Linked DNA regions of Indioceanicola profundi. The protein of the gene in region 1 interacts with the protein of each later gene in a pairwise test. Links are inferred from orthologs where the notes say so. Each region holds a gene or a part of one and is shown in the gene's direction. Other genes may lie near its edges. The genes, in order: ptsN and trkA.

Region 1 (9,074 bases):
ATCTCCCGCCGGTCTGTCAGGCAGACCGGCGGGTCCTCGGCCCGGGCGGGCCAGTCGAACCGGAACCGGACCACCAGGCAAAATGACGCCAGCCTCCGCCGATAATGGCGATACCTCAGCGCAACGCCCCGCCGGCTCCGCCAACGCACGGCGAGATGCCGTGGCGGACGCGCTGTCGCCGCAGGCGCGTCGTGGCCGGGCCGCCGACCCGCACGCCCATACCCGCGCCGTCAACATGGCCAAGGTGGCGTTGCCGGCGCTGGCGGCCCTGATCCTGCTGGTCATCGCCGTCTGGCCGCTCTTCACCGGACCCGGGGAGGTGCGGCAGGCCGGCCCCGAGGCCGGGGGGCTGGAGATGGTGGATGCCCGCTTCGTCGGCACCGACCCGAAATCCCGTCCCTTCGAGGTGCGGGCCGAGCGGGTGGCCCAGTCCGGTGGCACCGAGAGCGCGGTGGAGCTGGTGAAGCCCAGGGCGGAGATCACCCTGCCCGGCGGGGAGTGGATCACCCTGTCCGCGGAGGCCGGGCGCTACGATCGGGACAGCGGGAAACTGTTGCTCACGGGACAAGTGGCGCTCTACCACGATGGCGGCTATGAGTTCATGACCGACCGGGCGGAGCTGGATACAAAGCAGGGCATTGCCTGGGGCGATGCCGCGGTGCGCGGGCAGGGGCCGATCGGCACGATCGAGGCTGGTGGTTTCCGCATCACGAACGAGGGTGACACGATCGTCTTCACCGGGCGTTCCCGCCTGCGGCTGGAGAACGGGACGGAGCAGGAACCGGGATGAGCAGGGTGGTGCGACGGACACGGGTTCTGATCGGTACGGCGGCGCTGGGCGCTCTGCTGCTGCCTGCGCTTCTGGCCGCCCCTGCGGCGCTGGCCCAGCCCGCCCGGCTGAATGTCGGCGGCACCGATTCCATCGAGGTGGTGTCCGAAGGCGGATTCGAGTTCCACGACGGCGAGCGTGTTGCCGTGGCCCGCGGCGGCGCGGTGGCGACCCAGGGGGAGCTGTCGGTCAAGGCGGATACGCTGGCGGCCTATTTCCGCAAGCGCCCCGACGGCAGCAACGAAATCTACCGCCTGACCGCGGAGGGCGGGGTGCGGATCGGCACCGCGAGCCAGACGGCGCAGGGCGACCGCGCGGTCTATGACGCGGACCAGCGCGTGGCGGTCCTCACCGGCGAGGATCTGCGCCTCACGACGGAGCAGGACGTCATCACGGCAGAGCAGAGCCTGGAGTTCTGGCGCGACCAGAACCTGGCCGTGGCGCGCGGCGACGCCTTGGCGACCCGCGGCGAGAACAAGGTCCGCGCCGACCGGCTGGTGGGTCTGCTGGAGGAGGACGGGAGCGGCAACCTGCAGATCACCCGCATCGATGCCGAGGGCGGGGTGGTCATCACCACGCCGACCGAGGTGGCCCGCGGCGAACGCGGCACTTACGACATGCAGAGCCGGCTCGCGTCCCTGACCGGGAATGTCCGCATCACCCGCGGGCAGAACCAGCTCTCCGGCGCTGCCGCCGAGGTGGATCTGGAGGCTGGCACCAGCCGTATCCTGGCCGGCGCCGCCGACAAGGTGCGCGGGCTGTTCATTCCCGATCCCGGCAATGGCCAGCCGCCGCTGGCCGATGCCCCCGCGACGCCCGCGCCCGTCGACGTCTCCGTCCCAGGGGCGGCGCCAGCCGCCCAGCCCGAATCCCCGGCCCCCACGCCAAGGTAAGACGACATGATCCGCACCCAGACCCCGGCCGCCAAGGCCAATGGCGAGGCGCAGACCGACGGCACGGCCGGTCCCCGGCTGGTGGCGAGCAGCACCGGCCTCGTCGCCTCCAAGCTCGGCAAGGCCTACAAGGGGCGACCGGTCCTGCGGGATGTCAGCCTGTCTGTGAAGCGGGGCGAGGCGGTGGGGCTGCTGGGGCCGAACGGCGCCGGCAAGACCACCTGCTTCTACATCATCACCGGCCTGATCCTGCCCGACTACGGCACCATCGAGCTGGACGGCACCGAGGTGACAGAGCTGCCCATGTACCGGCGCGCCCGGCTGGGCATCGGCTACCTGCCGCAGGAGGCCAGCATCTTCCGCGGCCTGTCGGTGGAGAACAACATCCGCGCCGTGCTGGAAGTGGTTGAACCCGACCATGATGCCCGCGAGCAGATGCTGGACGAGCTGCTGGCCGAGTTCTCCATCAGCCATCTGCGCCGTACCCCCTCCATCGCCCTGTCAGGCGGCGAGCGGCGGCGTGTCGAGATCGCCCGGGCCCTGGCCAGCCAGCCGCACTTCATCCTGCTGGACGAGCCCTTCGCCGGCATCGACCCCATCGCCGTGAACGACATCCGCGAGCTGGTCAGCCATCTGCGGGAGCGGGGCATCGGCGTGCTGATCACCGACCATAATGTCCGCGAGACGCTGGACATCGTCGATAGGGCCTACATTCTGCACGACGGTATGGTACTGATGGAGGGACCCCCGTCGGAGATCGTGGCGCACAAGGATGTGCGTCGCGTCTATCTGGGGGAACGCTTCAGCCTGTAGACGCCGGGGACGGAACCGACGACACTCCCCGGTCGAGGGGGCGGTTCTGTAACCTTATGTGTGTCCGGCAGTAGATGGCGCTCCAACAACGGCTCGATCTGCGGCAAAGCCAAGCGCTGGTGATGACGCCCCAGTTGCAGCAGGCGATCAAGCTGCTGCAACTCTCAAACGTCGAGCTGTCCGAATTCGTCGACCGCGAGCTGGAACAGAACCCGCTGCTGGAGCGGGACGACGGCGAGCGGGACCGCGATCCCGCCGCCAGCGGCGTGGACCGGGAAGACCCCGTGCCGGAGCGGGTCGAGGTTTCCACCCGCGACACGGTGGAGCTGGCGGCCTCCGACCGCATCGCGTCCGACGGCGACTCTCCCCTCGATACCGATTACGACAACATCTACACCAATTCCTCCGCCGTCGATCAGGATGGCGGCGGGGAGGCGTTCGGCACCTGGTCCGGCCGCAGCGGCAGCTTCGAGGATGAGGACGGCACCGCCGCCGACCGGCTGTCGGACGGGCTGAACCTGCGCGACCATCTGGAAGAGCAGATCACCATGGACATCCCCGACCGGATGGACCGCATGGTGGCCTATGCCCTGATGGATCATCTGGACGAGGCCGGCTACTTCACCGGCGAGCTGCCCGCCATCGCCGAGCAGCTCGGCTGCGGAGAGGAGCGGGTGCAGGGCGTGCTGGCCCGGATGCAGCGCTTCGATCCCTCCGGCATCTTCGCCCGGTCCCTGTCCGAGTGCCTGGCCATCCAGCTCCGCGAGCGGGACCGGCTGGACCCCTGCATGCAGGCGCTGCTGCAGAACCTTCCCCTGCTGGCCGCCCGCAACATTCCGGCTCTGCTGAAGGTCTGCCAGGTCGATCAGGAGGACCTGATGGACATGGTGACGGAGATCAAGGCGCTGAACCCGAAACCGGCGCTGGCCTTCGACCATGAGCCGGTGCAGACCGTGGTGCCGGACATCCTGATGCGCGCCGCCCCGTCGGGCGGCTGGATCGTGGAGCTGAACACCGACACCCTGCCCAAGGTGCTGGTGAACCAGCGCTATTACAGCCGCATCCAGGGCACGGCCAAGTCCAGGACGGACAAGGAATACATCGCCGAACGCTTCCAGTCCGCGAGCTGGCTGGTGAAGAGCCTGCATCAGCGGGCGAACACCATCCTGAAGGTGGCGACCGAGATCGTGCGCCAGCAGGACGCCTTCTTCCTGCACGGGCTCCAGTTCCTGAAGCCGCTGATCCTGCGCGACATCGCCGAGGCCATCGGCATGCACGAGTCGACGGTCAGCCGCGTGACCACCAACAAATTCATCGCCACGCCGCGCGGGGTCTTCGAACTGAAGTACTTCTTCACCTCCGCCATCCAGGGGGCTGACGGACAGGCCGCGCATTCGGCTGAGGCCGTGCGATTCCGGATCAAGGGCCTTATCGACGCCGAGAAGGCCGACGATATATTGTCGGATGACAAGATCGTCGAAATCCTCCGGTCCGAGGGGATCGACATTGCGCGCCGGACGGTCGCAAAGTATCGTGAGGCGATGAAGATATCCTCCTCCGTGCAGCGTCGAAGGGAGAAGGCTCTTGGCTTGTGACCGTTTCGCCAGCCATGCCTGCCCCGGACGGCCCAAGGATCGACGACCTGCCCGGCCCTGGACTACGGTCCAGGGCATGCCCGCCGCGACCGCGGCCGTGACCATCACGCACTGACCACGCTTCCAAATACGGGTCCACCATGCACGTTACCGTCAAAGGCAAGCAGCTTGACGTCGGCGATGCCCTGCGCACCCACGTCAACGAGACTCTGACCAATCTGGTGGGAAAGTACTTCTCCAACCCGATCGATGCGCTGGTGGTCCTGTCCAAGGATGCCGGCCTGTACACGGCGGATATCCAGGTCCATGTGGGCCGGGGTATCCTGCTGCAGTCCAATGCCCAGGCATCCGAACCCTATCCCGCCTTCGATGCGGCGGCGGAACGGGTGGCGAAGCGGCTGCGCCGGTACAAGCGCCGCCTGCGGGACCACAATGCCCGGCTGGCTACGGCCGCGGAAGTGGCGCTGCCGGCCCGCAAATACATCATCGAGGCGCCAGCCGACGAGATGGACGGCGCGGAGACGGATGTCGGCCTGGATGGCGGCGCGGAGAGCGCCGACGGGGCCCCCATGATCGTGGCCGAGATGAAGACCGACATCGAACTGTTGACGGTCTCGGAGGCTGTGATGCGCATGGATTTGGCCGACATCCCGGCCCTGATGTTCCGAAACCGGGCACATGGGGGCCTGAACATGGTCTATCGCAGGCCCGACGGGAATGTCGGTTGGGTCGATCCGGCGGATTCAGGCGCGGCCAAAGAGGCCGGAGCGTGATCCATGCTGCTCCAACGACAAATTCCCTCCGCCTCCCTCGCGTATCTCCTGATGAATGACCTCATAACGCCGGACGGCATCCTTCCAAACCTGCGAGCAGGTTCCAAAAAGCAGGCCTTGCAGGAACTGGCCCGCAAGGCCGCGGAGCTGACCGATCAGCATGAGCGCGCCATCTTCGACGTGCTGCTGGAGCGGGAGCGGCTGGGCACCACCGGCGTCGGGCGCGGCATTGCCATTCCGCACGGCAAGCTGCCGGGCCTGACCCAGGTGACGGCCGTGTTCGCCCGGCTGGAGAAGCCGGTGGATTTCGAGGCCATTGATGAGCAGCCTGTGGATCTGATGTGCCTGCTGCTGGCCCCGGAACAGGCCGGCGCCGACCATCTGAAGGCGCTGGCCCGCGTCAGCCGCCTGCTGCGCGACCCGGTGCTCTGCGACAAGCTCCGCGGGGCGGAGACGGCGGACGCCATCTACGCTCTGCTCGCCCAGACGGAGCAGAGCGACGCCGCCTGAGCGACCGCTTCCGGTACTGGAAGACCGGGCGGTCCCGAGCGCCCCAAGCCCCCGACAGATCAGCCCTTCGCCAGCACGTCCAGCCAGCCGACCAGATCGTCGGTGACATGGTGGATGTGGTCGCCATGACCGATCCCGCCGCCATCCGGACGGGACCAGTCGGCTTCGCTCCGGACCCACACGGTGGTCATCCCCATGGCCGCCGCAGGGACCAGGTTGCGGGCGATGTCCTCCACCATGACGGCCGCCTTCGGCTCCACGCCGAAACGCTCGGCGAAGACGGCATAAGGCCGCGGGTCGGGCTTGGGCACGTAGTCGGCCGCCACGATGTCGAAGATGCCGTCGAACCGGCCGGCGATGCCCAGCCGGGCCAGCACATTCTCCGCATGGCGGGTGGAACCGTTGGTGTAGACCAGCTTGCGTCCCGGCAGCCGGGCCAGCGCCGCATCCAGGCGGGAATCGGGGCTGATCGGCGTTACGTCGATGTCGTGGACATAGTCCAGGAACGGCACCGGATCGATGTCGTGCTCCACCATCAGTCCGCGCAGCGTGGTGCCGTAATCGCGGAAATACCGCTTCTGCTTGGTCCGGGCCTCCTCATACGGGATGCCGAAATGGCCGGCGATGAACTCGCCGATGCGGCGATCGACCTGGGCGAACAGGTTGCACGCGGACGGGTACAGCGTGTTGTCCAGGTCGAACACCCAGTCCCGTACATGACGGAACAAGGACGGGTCGGGCGGGGTGGCGGTCAGGCTGGCAGGGCCGGCGGGAATGTTGGTCTGTGTCATGGGGCGGAGAATGGGGGGTGACGATGGCTGCGGCAAGTGCCGGATCGTCCACCCCCGTCTTTCCGCCTCAGCCCCGGCCGTAGCGCAACTGGTCCATCATGTCGCGGTCCACGATGGTCTTGCCGATGGGGGCCAGGGACAGGCCGGCGAACTTGAAGTGCTGCCAGCCGAAGGGGATGCCGATGATGGTGATGAACAGGCCGACACCGGCCACCACATGCCCGATGGCCAGCCACCAGCCAGCAAAGACGAACCAGACGATGTTGCCCAGCAGGCCGAGCGGGCCCGTGCCGACATCCTCCTCGCCGTAGAACCGATCGCGGTTCACCGCGGTCCGGCCGAAGGGCCAGAGCATGTAGAGGCCGATGGTGAAGGCGGCGCGGGCCCAGGGAATGCCCACGATGGTCAGGATCATGATGATTCCGGCCAGGAACCAGGCCAGGGCCAGATTCCAGCCGAACATCAGAATCCAGACGATATTGAGGATCAAAGCCAGCATTGGCGCGGTCCTTCCTGCTGCGGCGGCCCGGCCCTTCCGGCGGGGAAGGGGCGGGACCTGGGAAACGGCCGGGCGGGACCGTGGGTTTACATCCTCGACATGGGAAGTTCCCCGGCAGAAGAAAAGGGGGGCGGCCCCAGGTCGAGGCCGCCCCCTGTCACCGCACGTCCAGGTTCAGCCCAGGATTTTCTGGATGGCGACCGCCGCCACGCCGACTGGTGCGACGAAGCGGATCAGGAAGCGCCAGAAGCCGAACAGCGCCTCGCTGTCGAAGCCAAGCTCCCGCCGCAGGGTCTCGCTGCTTAGCACCCAGCCGGTGAACACCGCCATCAGCGCCCCGCCCAGGGGCAGCATGATGGAGGAGGTGACATAGTCGATGGTGTCGAACGGGGTCCGGTCGCCCAGGACTTTAACGTCCGACCAATCATTGAAGGACCAGACGGTTGCCAGGCCCATCACCCAGGCCACCAGCCCGATCAGGACGCACAGCAAAGGCCGGGACAGGCCGCTCCGCTCCTTCAGGGTGGCGACGATCGGCTCCAGCAGCGAAATGGAGGAGGTGATCGCCGCCACCGCCAGCAGCAGGAAAAACACCGCCCCCACGATCATGCCGAACGGCATGCTGCCGAACGCGACCGTCAGGGTGACGAACACCAGCCCCGGCCCCTCTCCGGGGTTCAGCCCGCTGGCGAAGACGATGGGGAAGATGGCGCAGCCGGCCAGCAGGGCCACCGACGTGTCGGCCAGGGCCACCGTCACGGCCGTCTTGGGAATCGAGACGTCCCGAGGGAGGTAGCTGCCATAGGCCAGCATGGTGCCCAGCCCGATGGAGAGGGAGAAGAAGGCCTGTCCCGCCGCGGCGATGACGACATCCACCGTGATGGCGGAGAAGTCGGGACGGAACAGGTAGGCGACGCCCCGCAGGAACTCGCCCTCCACCATGGCATAGCCCACCAGGAAGAGCAGCATGATGAACAATGCCGGCATCATCCAGGTGACGAACGCCTCGATGCCCTTGGTCACGCCGCCGGCCACGATCGCCACGGTCGCCACCATGAAGATGCTGTGCCAGACCAGAAGCTGCTCGGGATTGGCCAGCAACGCGCCGAACACCTCGGCGGTCCGCTCGGCATTCGCGTTCGCCAGTTCGCCGGACAGCATCTCGGGGATGTAGGCGACGGCCCAGCCGGCGACCACGCTGTAGAAGCTCAGGATCAGCAGGGCCGCGATGACGCCCATGCCGCCGATCCATCCCCAGGCGGTCGTTCCGCCATGGGTCCGGCCCAGATGGGCGAGCGCTGCCGCGGGGGCCCGCTGCGCCATCCGGCCCAGCATCAGCTCGGCGATCAGGATCGGCACGCCGAACAGCAGCACGATCCCGAGATACATCAGCACGAAGGCGCCGCCGCCGCCGGTGCCGGCCATGTAGGGAAACTTCCAGATGTTCCCCAGTCCCACGGCCGATCCCACGGCCGCCATGATGAACGCGAAACGAGACGACCAGTGGGGCATACCGCCCGAATCCCCTGCCGCCTGGTTGGAAACCTGCACGGCCCTTACCTCCCCATGATTGGACGCGCCGGGGCGCCAGGGGATGTGCCGGGAGCCTCGCCCCTTCTTCTTGTCCCGCCGGTACCGGCCCATGTCCGAAGCCGGGCATGGTGCTCAAACCGTAGGACGGACGCAAGTTTTCCACGATTTCGTGCTGCCGCGGGATGCAAACCTTCCCGCTGGCCCGTTCCGCTGGCAATGGCAGGGCCGGTCAGGCGGCCAGCTGGCGGTGCGAAGGGTGTCGCCCGGATGCAGTCACGCCTGTGGATGCGGCAGGCCGCATCCACAGGCGTGACCAGGTCGCCCAGCCAAGCGAAATGCGGTAACGTCGCCGCCTCGTCGCCGGGCTGCGACTCGGGGGCGCGGTACCGGCGCGCACCCTCCGGATCAGCGCTCCGCGGCCTCGCGCTGGTTCTGGTGGCTGGGGGCGAGATTGCCCTGCTCCCCCTGGTCGGTCAGGCCCGGCACCTCGCCCTGGTTCTCGGCGATGAAAGCCGGCTCCACCGGCTGGTCGCGGGTCGCGACGTCGTCGGGGCCGTGGGACGGGTTGGGGCCGCGGGTCATGGCGGCATTGTCATGCTGCGCGATCAGCTCGGAGGCCATGTCCCAATGCTCCCGCTCCCTGCCCTCGGGGCGGCCTTCACGCTCCCAGATATCGTGGGCCTTCTGGCGGATACGGTCTTCCAGGCTGTTGTTGTCGCTCATTCCAATCTCCTTCCGACCCCGGCGTAGGCCTTGTCATATCTACTCCAACAGCCGTCGCGGCTGGATGGCGCGCAGCGGCGCGTGCCGCCCGTCCAGGGAAGGCGGGTTGCAACCG
Region 2 (8,941 bases), 1.3 Mb from region 1 along the record:
CTGTTCCTGGACGAGATCGGCGACATGCCGCTGGAGGCCCAGACCCGTCTGCTCCGCGTACTGCAGGAGGGGGAGTACACTACGGTCGGCGGGCGGACCCCGATCAAGACCGATGTCCGGATCATCGCCGCCACCCACCGCGATCTGCGGACGCTGATCCGTCAGGGGCTGTTCCGCGAAGACCTGTTCTACCGCCTGAACGTGGTGCCGATCCGTCTGCCGCCCCTACGGGAGCGGACAGAGGATGTGCCGGCCCTGGCCCGTCACTTTTTCCAGACGGCCGCGGCCGAGGGGCTCCCGCTGAAGAGCTTGGATAACGCCGCGCTGGAACGGATGAAGCGCTATCGCTGGCCGGGCAATGTGCGCGAGCTTGAAAACCTTGTCAGGCGACTGGCCGCCCTCTACTCGCAGGAGGTGATCGGCCTGGATGCCATCGAGCAGGAGCTGACGGATGCCACCCCGTCGGCTGCCCAGGCTCCGGAGCCTGCCAACGAGGGGCTGGGCGCTGCGGTGGAGCGGCACCTTCGCGAGTACTTCGCGGCCCACAAGGACGGGGTCCCGGCCGCCGGTCTCTATGACCGCATCCTGCGGGAGGTGGAGAGGCCCTTGCTATCGCTGTCCCTGGTCGCCACGAAGGGCAATCAGATAAAGGCCGCGCATATGCTTGGGCTCAACCGCAACACCCTTCGGAAAAAGATTCGCGATCTGGAAATCCAGGTGGTACGCGGACTGAAATAGCGAAGGGCACGGATCAGCGCCCCGCCTGCCTGATACCGCAGAAGATCACGCCCGCCCACGGCGTTGCACTGGCGCAAGGTGTAGCAATCTGGTAACAGTCCAGATCGGGCGTGCTTCCTACGATGGTTCGCCCGACCGGGATCGTTTGGGAACCAGGGTAGCCCCTTGCCGGATCGAAACACTGACTCCGCTGCCGCCACAGGTGATGCGACCCGTGGGCGTATGCAACGAAGGGCCGCGGAGCCGTGAGCATGAGCGATACACAGGCCGGAGCCGGCCCGTCGCCTTGGTGGCGGCGGGTCTCCGCATGGTCCGGGCGGTACAATCTCGGAAACAGGCTGGCCGTGGTGCTGGCCCTGGCGGCCATCGCTTCGGGCATGGCGACCTACACCGCCATGATGGATCTGCCGCCCTTCGGCAACGATCCCAATACGGTCAGTCTGCTTCTCACTCTTAATCTCGTGCTGCTGCTCCTGCTCGGCGTTGTGACGGCACGGCGCATTGTGATGCTGTGGCTGGAACGCAGGCGCGGGCTGGCCGGGGCCAAGTTGCATGCACGGCTGGTCGCGATCTTCTCACTGCTCACGGCGTTGCCCGCCATCATCATGGCGACCTTTGCCGCCATATTCTTCTATGTCGGAGTTCAGTCCTGGTTCAGCGAACGGGTCAGCACGGCCGTGAACGAAGCGCTGGCCGTGGCCGAGGCCTATCTGAAGGAACATCAACGGACCATTGAGGCCGATCTTCTGGCCGCTGCGGCGGACCTGCAGCGGCAAGGAGGGCAGTTCATCCTGCTTGAGCCGGAGCGGCTGAGGCAGCTCTTGTTCCTGCTGGCCATCGATCGGAACTTTACGGAAATCGTCGTCTTCGATGGCCGCGGGCAGGAAATGGCCCGGCACGGGCTGCTGTTCAGTTTCCGGCCGGATCAGGTGCCCACCAGCGATCTGGACCGCGCCCGTGCCGGAAATGTCGTGGTCGGTGACGAAGGCGATCGGGTCACGGCGCTGGTCCGTCTCGATCCCGAGTTCGACACCTTCATGTATGTGGGCCGCCCGGTGGAGGCCCAGGTCCTCGCCTCGATGGAGTCCACCCAGAGCGCGGTGAACGAATACCGGGAGCTGGAGGGAAAGCGCTTCGACCTGCAGACACGCCTGACGCTGATTTTCCTTGTCGTCGCGATGCTGTTGCTGATGGGTGCGATCTGGGCAGGTCTGAACTTCGCCACATATCTGGTGCTGCCGATTGGTGCTCTGATCGGCGCTGCCGAACGGGTGAGCGACGGTGACCTGACGGCCCGGGTGCCGGAAGCCGCGGGCGATCAGGACGACGAGCTGTCGACACTCTCCAAGGTTTTCAACCGCATGACCGGCCAGTTAGAGAGTCAGCGGGGCGAACTGATGGAGGTCAACCGCCAGCTCGATCTCCGCCGCCGCTTCACGGAGGCGGTGCTGGCCGGGGTTTCGGCGGGCGTAGTCGGGCTGGACCAGGACGGCCGGGTCAATCTCCCCAACCTGTCTGCAGTGGAGCTCTTGAATGTCGGTGGTCCTGAGGAGCTGATCGGCCGCCCGCTTGAGGAGGTCGCGCCGGAAATGCAGGAGCTGATGGACAGCATCCGTCGCCGGCCCGGCAAGCTTGTGGAAGGGCAGGTCCAGATCCGCCGCGGCAGCCATGTGCGTACCCTTCTGGTCCGGGTGGCGGCGGAGGTGGTCGGGGGCGACATCCGCGGCTTCGTCGTCACCTTCGACGACGTGTCGGAACTGCTGCTGGCCCAGCGCAAGGCCGCGTGGGCGGATGTCGCGCGACGCATCGCGCACGAGATCAAGAACCCGCTGACACCCATCCAGCTTTCGGCGGAACGGCTGCGCCGCAAATACCTGAAGGAAATCTCCAGCGATCCGGAGACCTTCAAAGCCATGACCGACACCATTGTGCGCCATGTCGACGATATCGGCCGCATGGTGGATGAGTTCTCCGCCTTCGCCAGGATGCCGCAGCCGGTGATGAAACCCGTGGCGATCCAGGAACTATGCCGGCAGGCTGTCTTCCTCCAGGCCACGGCCCATGGCAGCATCAGGTTCGAACAGGATCTGCCCGCGACGCCGCTGGTGACCGTCTGCGATAGCCGTCAGGTCGGGCAGGCGCTGACCAACCTGCTGAAGAACGCGATAGAAGCCATCGAAGGGCGGGACGAGGCCGGGGGCGGCAGCCAGCCGCCCGGTTTTGTCGCCGTGCGGGTCCGCGCGGTCGATGACCATGTGGTGATCTCGGTGGAGGACAACGGAAAGGGACTGCCGGTCGATGAGCGCGACAGGCTGGTCGAACCCTATGTGACGACCCGGGCCAAGGGCACTGGGCTCGGATTGGCGATTGTGAAGAAAATCATGGAAGACCACGGAGGGGCGCTGACGCTTGAGGATCGGTCGGGCGGTGGCGCCCGGGTGAGCCTCGTGCTGCCGCGCACCCTAACCGCGACGGTCACCGAGCCGGGGCAGTCCGCCCCGCAGCCGGAGACCGTAGTGGCCGGGCGGAAGGGCTGAAAGCATGGCACACGACATTCTGATCGTCGATGACGAGACCGACATCCGGATGCTGATCGCCGGCATCCTGGAAGACGAGGGCATGAAAACGCGGGAAGCGGCTGACGCCGACCAGGCGATTGCCGCTGTTGCCGCACGCCGGCCCAGCCTCGTCATCCTGGATATCTGGCTCCAGGGAAGCCGCCTGGATGGCCTTCAGATCCTGGATGAGCTGAAGCGCGACCATGCGGACGTGCCTGTCGTGATGATCAGCGGCCATGGCAACATCGAAACTGCTGTCGCCGCCATCAAGAAGGGCGCCTACGACTTCATCGAGAAACCGTTCAAGGCCGACCGGCTGATCCTTCTGGTGGAGCGTGCGATCGAGGCGGCGCGTCTCCGTCGCGAGAACCGGGAGCTGCGGGGCCGCGTCGGCGTGGATGGAGAACTCGTCGGCAAGAGCATCCCGATCAATCAGCTCCGCCACGCGGTAGAGAAGGTGGCGCCGACCGGTTCACGCGTCCTGATCAGCGGTCCACCCGGCAGCGGCAAGGAGATCGTGGCGCGGATGATCCACGCTCGCTCCCGCCGGGCCGATGCGCCTTTCGTCGCGCTGAACTGCGCCACCATGCGTCCGGATCGGATGGAGGTGGAGCTGTTCGGGACGGAACACCCGGTGGATGGCGGCGGGCGCAAGGTCGGCACCTTCGAGCAGGCGCATGGCGGTACGCTGTTCCTGGACGAAGTCGCGGACATGCCGCTGGAAACCCAGGGCAAGATCGTGCGCGTCCTGCAGGAGCAGACTTTTGAGCGGGTCGGCGGCTCCAGCCGGGTCGAGGTGGATGTGCGGGTGATCGCCAGCACCAATCATGACCTCACCGCGGAAATCGAACTGGGAAGGTTCCGTCAGGACCTGTTCTATCGTCTGTCCGTCGTGCCGCTGAAGGTGCCGCCCCTGCGCGACCGCCGCGATGACATTCCACTGCTGGCCCGCCATTTCATGCAGAAGACTGCGGAGGCGCAGGGTCTGCCGCTCCGCACCTTCGGCGAGGATGCTATGGCGGCGCTCCAGGCCTATGATTGGCCCGGCAATGTGCGGCAGCTCCGCAATGTGGTCGAATGGCTGCTGATCATGGTGTCCGGCTCACCGACGGAGCCGATCCGCGCCGACATGCTCCCGCCGGAGATCGGCGCGATCACCCCGACCGTTCTGAAGTGGGAGAAGGGCGGCGAGATCATGGGGCTTCCGCTGCGTGAGGCGCGCGAGGTCTTCGAGCGGGAATACCTCCTGGCCCAGGTCACGCGGTTCGGCGGCAACATCTCCCGCACGGCAGCCTTCGTCGGGATGGAACGCTCCGCCCTGCACCGCAAGCTCAAGTCCCTGGGCGTGCATGGTTCCGAAAAAAACGGTGCGCGGGTCGGGGTGGAATAGACGCCGTCCGCCGCGCCATGGACAGGCTTCCAGTCCTGGCAAGGCTCGGGCATGATGCGGGCGGCATTGCTCACAGTGCCGCCCGATTGGCATTAACGTGGTGATCCACGCATGAAAGTCATTGTTTGCGGCGCAGGTCAGGTCGGGTCGAACATCGCCCGGTACCTTGCGTCGGAAGGCAACAACGTCACCGTCATCGACCAGTCGGCAGAGCTGATCCAGAAGATCAGCGACACGCTGGATGTCCAGGCCATGGTCGGCTTCGCCTCCCACCCCAACGTGCTGGAGCAGGCGGGGGCGGCGGATGCCGATATGATCATCGCGGTGACGCTGGCGGACGAAGTGAACATGGTGGCCTGCCAAGTGGCGAACAGCCTGTTCAACGTGCCAACCAAGATCGCCCGCGTGCGCCACCAGAGCTATCTGCAGCCGATCTGGGCAGACCTGTTCAGCCGCGACCACCTGCCCATCGACGTCATCATCTCTCCGGAGATCGAAGTGGCTCGGGCGGTCGCCCGCCGCCTTCAGGTGCCGGGCGCGTTTGACATGATCCCGCTGGCCGACGGCAAGGTGCGGGTAGTCGGCGTCGTCTGCACGGAGAGCTGCCCGATCATCAACACGCCGCTGCGCCAACTCACCGGCCTGTTCCCGGACCTCAACATCGAGGTGGTGGCCATAGTCCGGAACGAGAAGCCCATCATCCCCTCCGGCGACGACCAGATGCTGGCCGGGGACGAGGTTTATTTCGTTGCCGATACGAACCATGTGGGCCGCGCGATGGCCGCTTTCGGCCATGAGGAGCCCGAAGCCCGCCGGGTGATCATCATCGGCGGTGGAAATATCGGCCTGTGTCTGGCCGAGGAGATCGAGGAGAAGCACGCCCAGGTCTCTGCCCGCATCATTGAGGTAGACCGCAAACGCGCCCAGTATGTGGCGCAGCGTCTGTCGCGGACCATGGTGCTGCACGGCGACGGCCTCGACCCGGACATCCTGGAAGAGGCTAATGTCCGCGCCAGCGAGACGGTGGTGGCCGTTACCAACAATGACGAGGGCAACATCCTCGCCTCCCTGCTGGCCAAGCGGTATGGCTGCGAGCGGGCAATTACGCTGATCAACAAGACCACATACCAGCCACTGGTCCACCCGCTGGGCATCGACGCGGTGGTCAGCCCGCGCTCCATCACCGTATCGTCGATCCTCCAGCATGTCCGGCGCGGACGCATCAAGGCGGTGCATTCCCTGCGCGAGGGCTTCGCCGAGGTGATAGAAGCGGAAGCGCTGGAGACATCCGCGCTGGTGAACCAGCCCCTGCGGGACATCCGGCTGCCGGCCGGGGTCATCGTCGGGGCGATCGTGCGCGGAAGCGAAGTAATCATTCCGCGCCCCTCCACCGTGGTGAAGCCGAACGACCGCGTCATCATCCTGGCGGAGGTCGGGCAGGTGAAGAAGGTGGAGAAGATGTTCGCCGTGCGGCTCGAGTTCTTCTGAACTCCGATTGCCGCTTCAAACCTCTCGAAGCTCCCGGAGCCTGTCCGTCCATGCCCCGCATCGCCTATGTCGACGGCAGGTACGTGCCGCATGACAGTGCCACGGTCCATATCGAGGATCGCGGCTTCCAGTTTGCCGACGGCGTCTATGAGGTCGTCACCGTGGTCAACGGCAGGCTGGCGGACGAGGAAGGTCATCTGGCACGCCTCGCCCGCTCCTTGGATGAACTCCGCATCGCTTGGCCGGTCACGCCGCAGACGCTGAAAATGATCATGCGGCAGATGGTCGTCCGGAACCGCATGGCCGATGCGCTGCTCTATATCCAGATCACCCGTGGCCGGGCGCCGCGCGATTTCAAGTTCCCGGCCAAGGCGGCCCCGACGCTGGTGCTGACCTGCCGCCGGACCAAATTCCAGAGCCCGCGGCAACTGGCGGACGGCGTTCCGGTCGTCACCATCCCCGACATCCGTTGGCTGCGCCGCGACATCAAGTCGGTCAGCCTGCTGCCGCAGGTTCTGGGCAAGCAGCAGGCAGTGGAGAAGGGAGCTTTCGAAGCGTGGCAGATCGATCCGGACGGCACAGTGACGGAGGGCTGTTCCTCCAATGCCTGGATCGTGACGGAGGCGGGTGCGCTGGTCACCCGCCCGGCCAGTAGTCTGATCCTCAACGGCATCACCCGCCAGAGCCTGATCCGCCTTGCCGCGGGCCTCGGAATCCCGTTCGAGGAGCGCGCCTTTACCCTGGATGAGGCGTACCGGGCGAAAGAAGCCTTCATCTCAAGCGCCAGCACCTTCGTCCTTCCGGTTACCAGCATCGACGGGAAGCCTGTCGGGAACGGAAAGCCGGGACCGCTCGGCCGGCAATTGCGACAGGCCTATATGAACCATGTCGGCACGCCCGATCCAGTGCCGCTGCCGGCGGAGAATGCATGATGACCGCCACCATTCCCGACACGCTGCCCCGGGCCATCCTGTTCGATTGGGACAACACGCTTGTCAGCAACTGGGGATGCGTCGTTGCTTCGATCAACGCTGCCCTGACCGCGTTCGGGATGGAACCCTGGACCATGGAGGAGGGCTATAAGCGCATCCGCCACAGCCTGCGGGACAGCTTCCCGACGATCTTCGGTGACGATTGGCACCGCGCGCGGGACATCTTCTATGCCCACTTCGAGCAGAACCACATCGCCTACCTGGAACCGCTGGCAGGAGCCGAGAGGCTGCTGAAGGAACTGCATGCGAGCGGTATCTATCTGGCGGTGGTTTCCAACAAGAAGGGGCAGTTCCTTCGTGCCGAAGCGACGCATCTGGGTTGGGACGGCTACTTCGGACGGCTGGTCGGCGCTACGGATGCACCGACGGACAAGCCGGCAGTCGCGCCGGTTGAAATGGCCTTGTCACCATCGGGCATTCCGCCTGGGCGGGATGTCTGGTTCGTGGGGGACGCCGATGTCGATATGGAATGCGCACACCGGGCCGGATGTCTTCCTGTTCTGGTCGGCTCGACCCCGACCGATGGGCCGAACCTGGACCGTTTCCCGCCGGCATATCGGTTGGATGGCTGTGCTGCGATTTCCGCCTTGGTGCAGCGGATTGGTGATACCATATCCGTCAAGGCGGCGGCGCGTCCGTGACCGGGGCTTCCGGCAGACTCGCCGCATCCGTCGTCTGGGTTCGTAAGAACCCCAAAAAACTGAGCAAAGCGAGGCTGCTCCAATGTCAGAAAAATCACAGAACGTTCAGGACGTATTTCTGAATCACGTCCGTAAGAACAAGACGCCCGTCACCGTCTTTCTGGTCAACGGCGTGAAGCTACAGGGTATCATCACTTGGTTCGATAATTTTTCCGTGCTTCTGCGCCGCGATGCCCATTCGCAGCTTGTCTATAAGCACGCGATTTCGACTGTGATGCCGGCTCACCCGATTCAGCTTTTTGAGCCGGCCAAGGAGGCCGACCACGACTAATATATCTGTTTCCGACGTGCGCGGGCCTGCAACCCGCGCCGTCGTCATCCACCCGGTCATGCCCGGCGACCGGGACGACAGCCGCGCTCCCGCGGCGCGCCTGGAAGAGGCGGCCGGGCTTGCACTCGCCATTGATCTCGAAGTCGCATTCGCCACCTGCGTGCGTGTCACACGCCCGCGTCCGGCCACCCTTCTGGGCACCGGCGCTGTGGAGGAGATCGGGCGGCGCGCCGAGGAGGCCGAGGCTCAACTGGTCATCGTCGACCATGCCCTTACGCCCATTCAGCAGCGCAATCTGGAACGGGAATGGAAGGTGAAGGTCATCGACCGCACCGGCCTGATCCTGGAAATCTTCGGCGCCCGCGCCCGGACCCGTGAGGGCCAGTTGCAGGTCGAACTGGCGGCGCTGACATATCAGCGTTCCCGTCTCGTCCGGTCCTGGACCCATCTGGAGCGGCAGCGCGGCGGCTTCGGCTTCCTCGGCGGTCCTGGCGAAAGCCAGATCGAGCTGGACCGGCGGCTGATCGGCGACCGCATTGTCAAGCTGAAGAGTGAACTGGATGAGGTGAGGCGCACCCGCGGCCTGCACCGTAAGGCGCGGGAGAAGGTGCCCTATCCGGTGGTGGCGCTGGTCGGCTACACCAATGCCGGGAAGTCGACGCTGTTCAACCGGATGGCCGGGGCGGAGGTGTTCGCCAAGGACCTTCTGTTTGCCACGCTGGACCCGACCATGCGGTCCATCGTGCTTCCGTCGAATCGCAAGATCATCCTGTCGGACACGGTCGGCTTTATCTCCGACCTGC

The links.
Region 2: the proteins of ptsN (region 1) and trkA interact in binary tests that used the Escherichia coli proteins (3 or more experiments, as listed by UniProt). The link is inferred for Indioceanicola profundi from one-to-one orthologs.

What each region holds. Positions count from the first base shown.
Region 1 is NZ_CP030126.1:52,001-61,074, forward strand. What follows is about bases 3,733-6,683. They hold ptsN (PTS IIA-like nitrogen regulatory protein PtsN), read left to right. Parts: upstream 3,733-4,954; coding sequence 4,955-5,413; downstream 5,414-6,683. Other genes in these bases: rpoN (RNA polymerase factor sigma-54), read left to right, coding at 3,733-4,130; hpf (ribosome hibernation-promoting factor, HPF/YfiA family), read left to right, coding at 4,271-4,903; DOL89_RS00295 (pyrimidine 5'-nucleotidase), read right to left, coding at 5,473-6,204; DOL89_RS00300 (YccF domain-containing protein), read right to left, coding at 6,272-6,683. Also shown: LPS export ABC transporter periplasmic protein LptC, read left to right, coding at 83-790; DOL89_RS00270 (LptA/OstA family protein), read left to right, coding at 787-1,722; lptB (LPS export ABC transporter ATP-binding protein), read left to right, coding at 1,729-2,535; more of rpoN, read left to right, coding at 2,610-3,732; more of DOL89_RS00300, read right to left, coding at 6,684-6,703; DOL89_RS00305 (sodium-dependent transporter), read right to left, coding at 6,878-8,254; DOL89_RS00310 (DUF2934 domain-containing protein), read right to left, coding at 8,642-8,959. UniProt on the Escherichia coli protein: Seems to have a role in regulating nitrogen assimilation.
Region 2 is NZ_CP030126.1:1,341,585-1,350,525, reverse strand. Bases 4,168-6,985 are described here. They hold trkA (Trk system potassium transporter TrkA), read left to right. Parts: upstream 4,168-4,797; coding sequence 4,798-6,174; downstream 6,175-6,985. Other genes in these bases: DOL89_RS06385 (D-amino-acid transaminase), read left to right, coding at 6,225-6,985; ntrX (nitrogen assimilation response regulator NtrX), read left to right, coding at 4,168-4,686. Outside these bases: ntrC (nitrogen regulation protein NR(I)), read left to right, coding at 1-738; DOL89_RS06400 (sensor histidine kinase NtrY-like), read left to right, coding at 990-3,275; more of ntrX, read left to right, coding at 3,280-4,167; more of DOL89_RS06385, read left to right, coding at 6,986-7,106; DOL89_RS06380 (HAD family hydrolase), read left to right, coding at 7,103-7,807; RNA chaperone Hfq, read left to right, coding at 7,890-8,138; GTPase HflX, read left to right, coding at 8,197-8,941. UniProt on the Escherichia coli protein: Part of the constitutive potassium transport systems TrkG and TrkH. May regulate the transport activity of TrkG and TrkH systems. Binds to NAD(+) and NADH.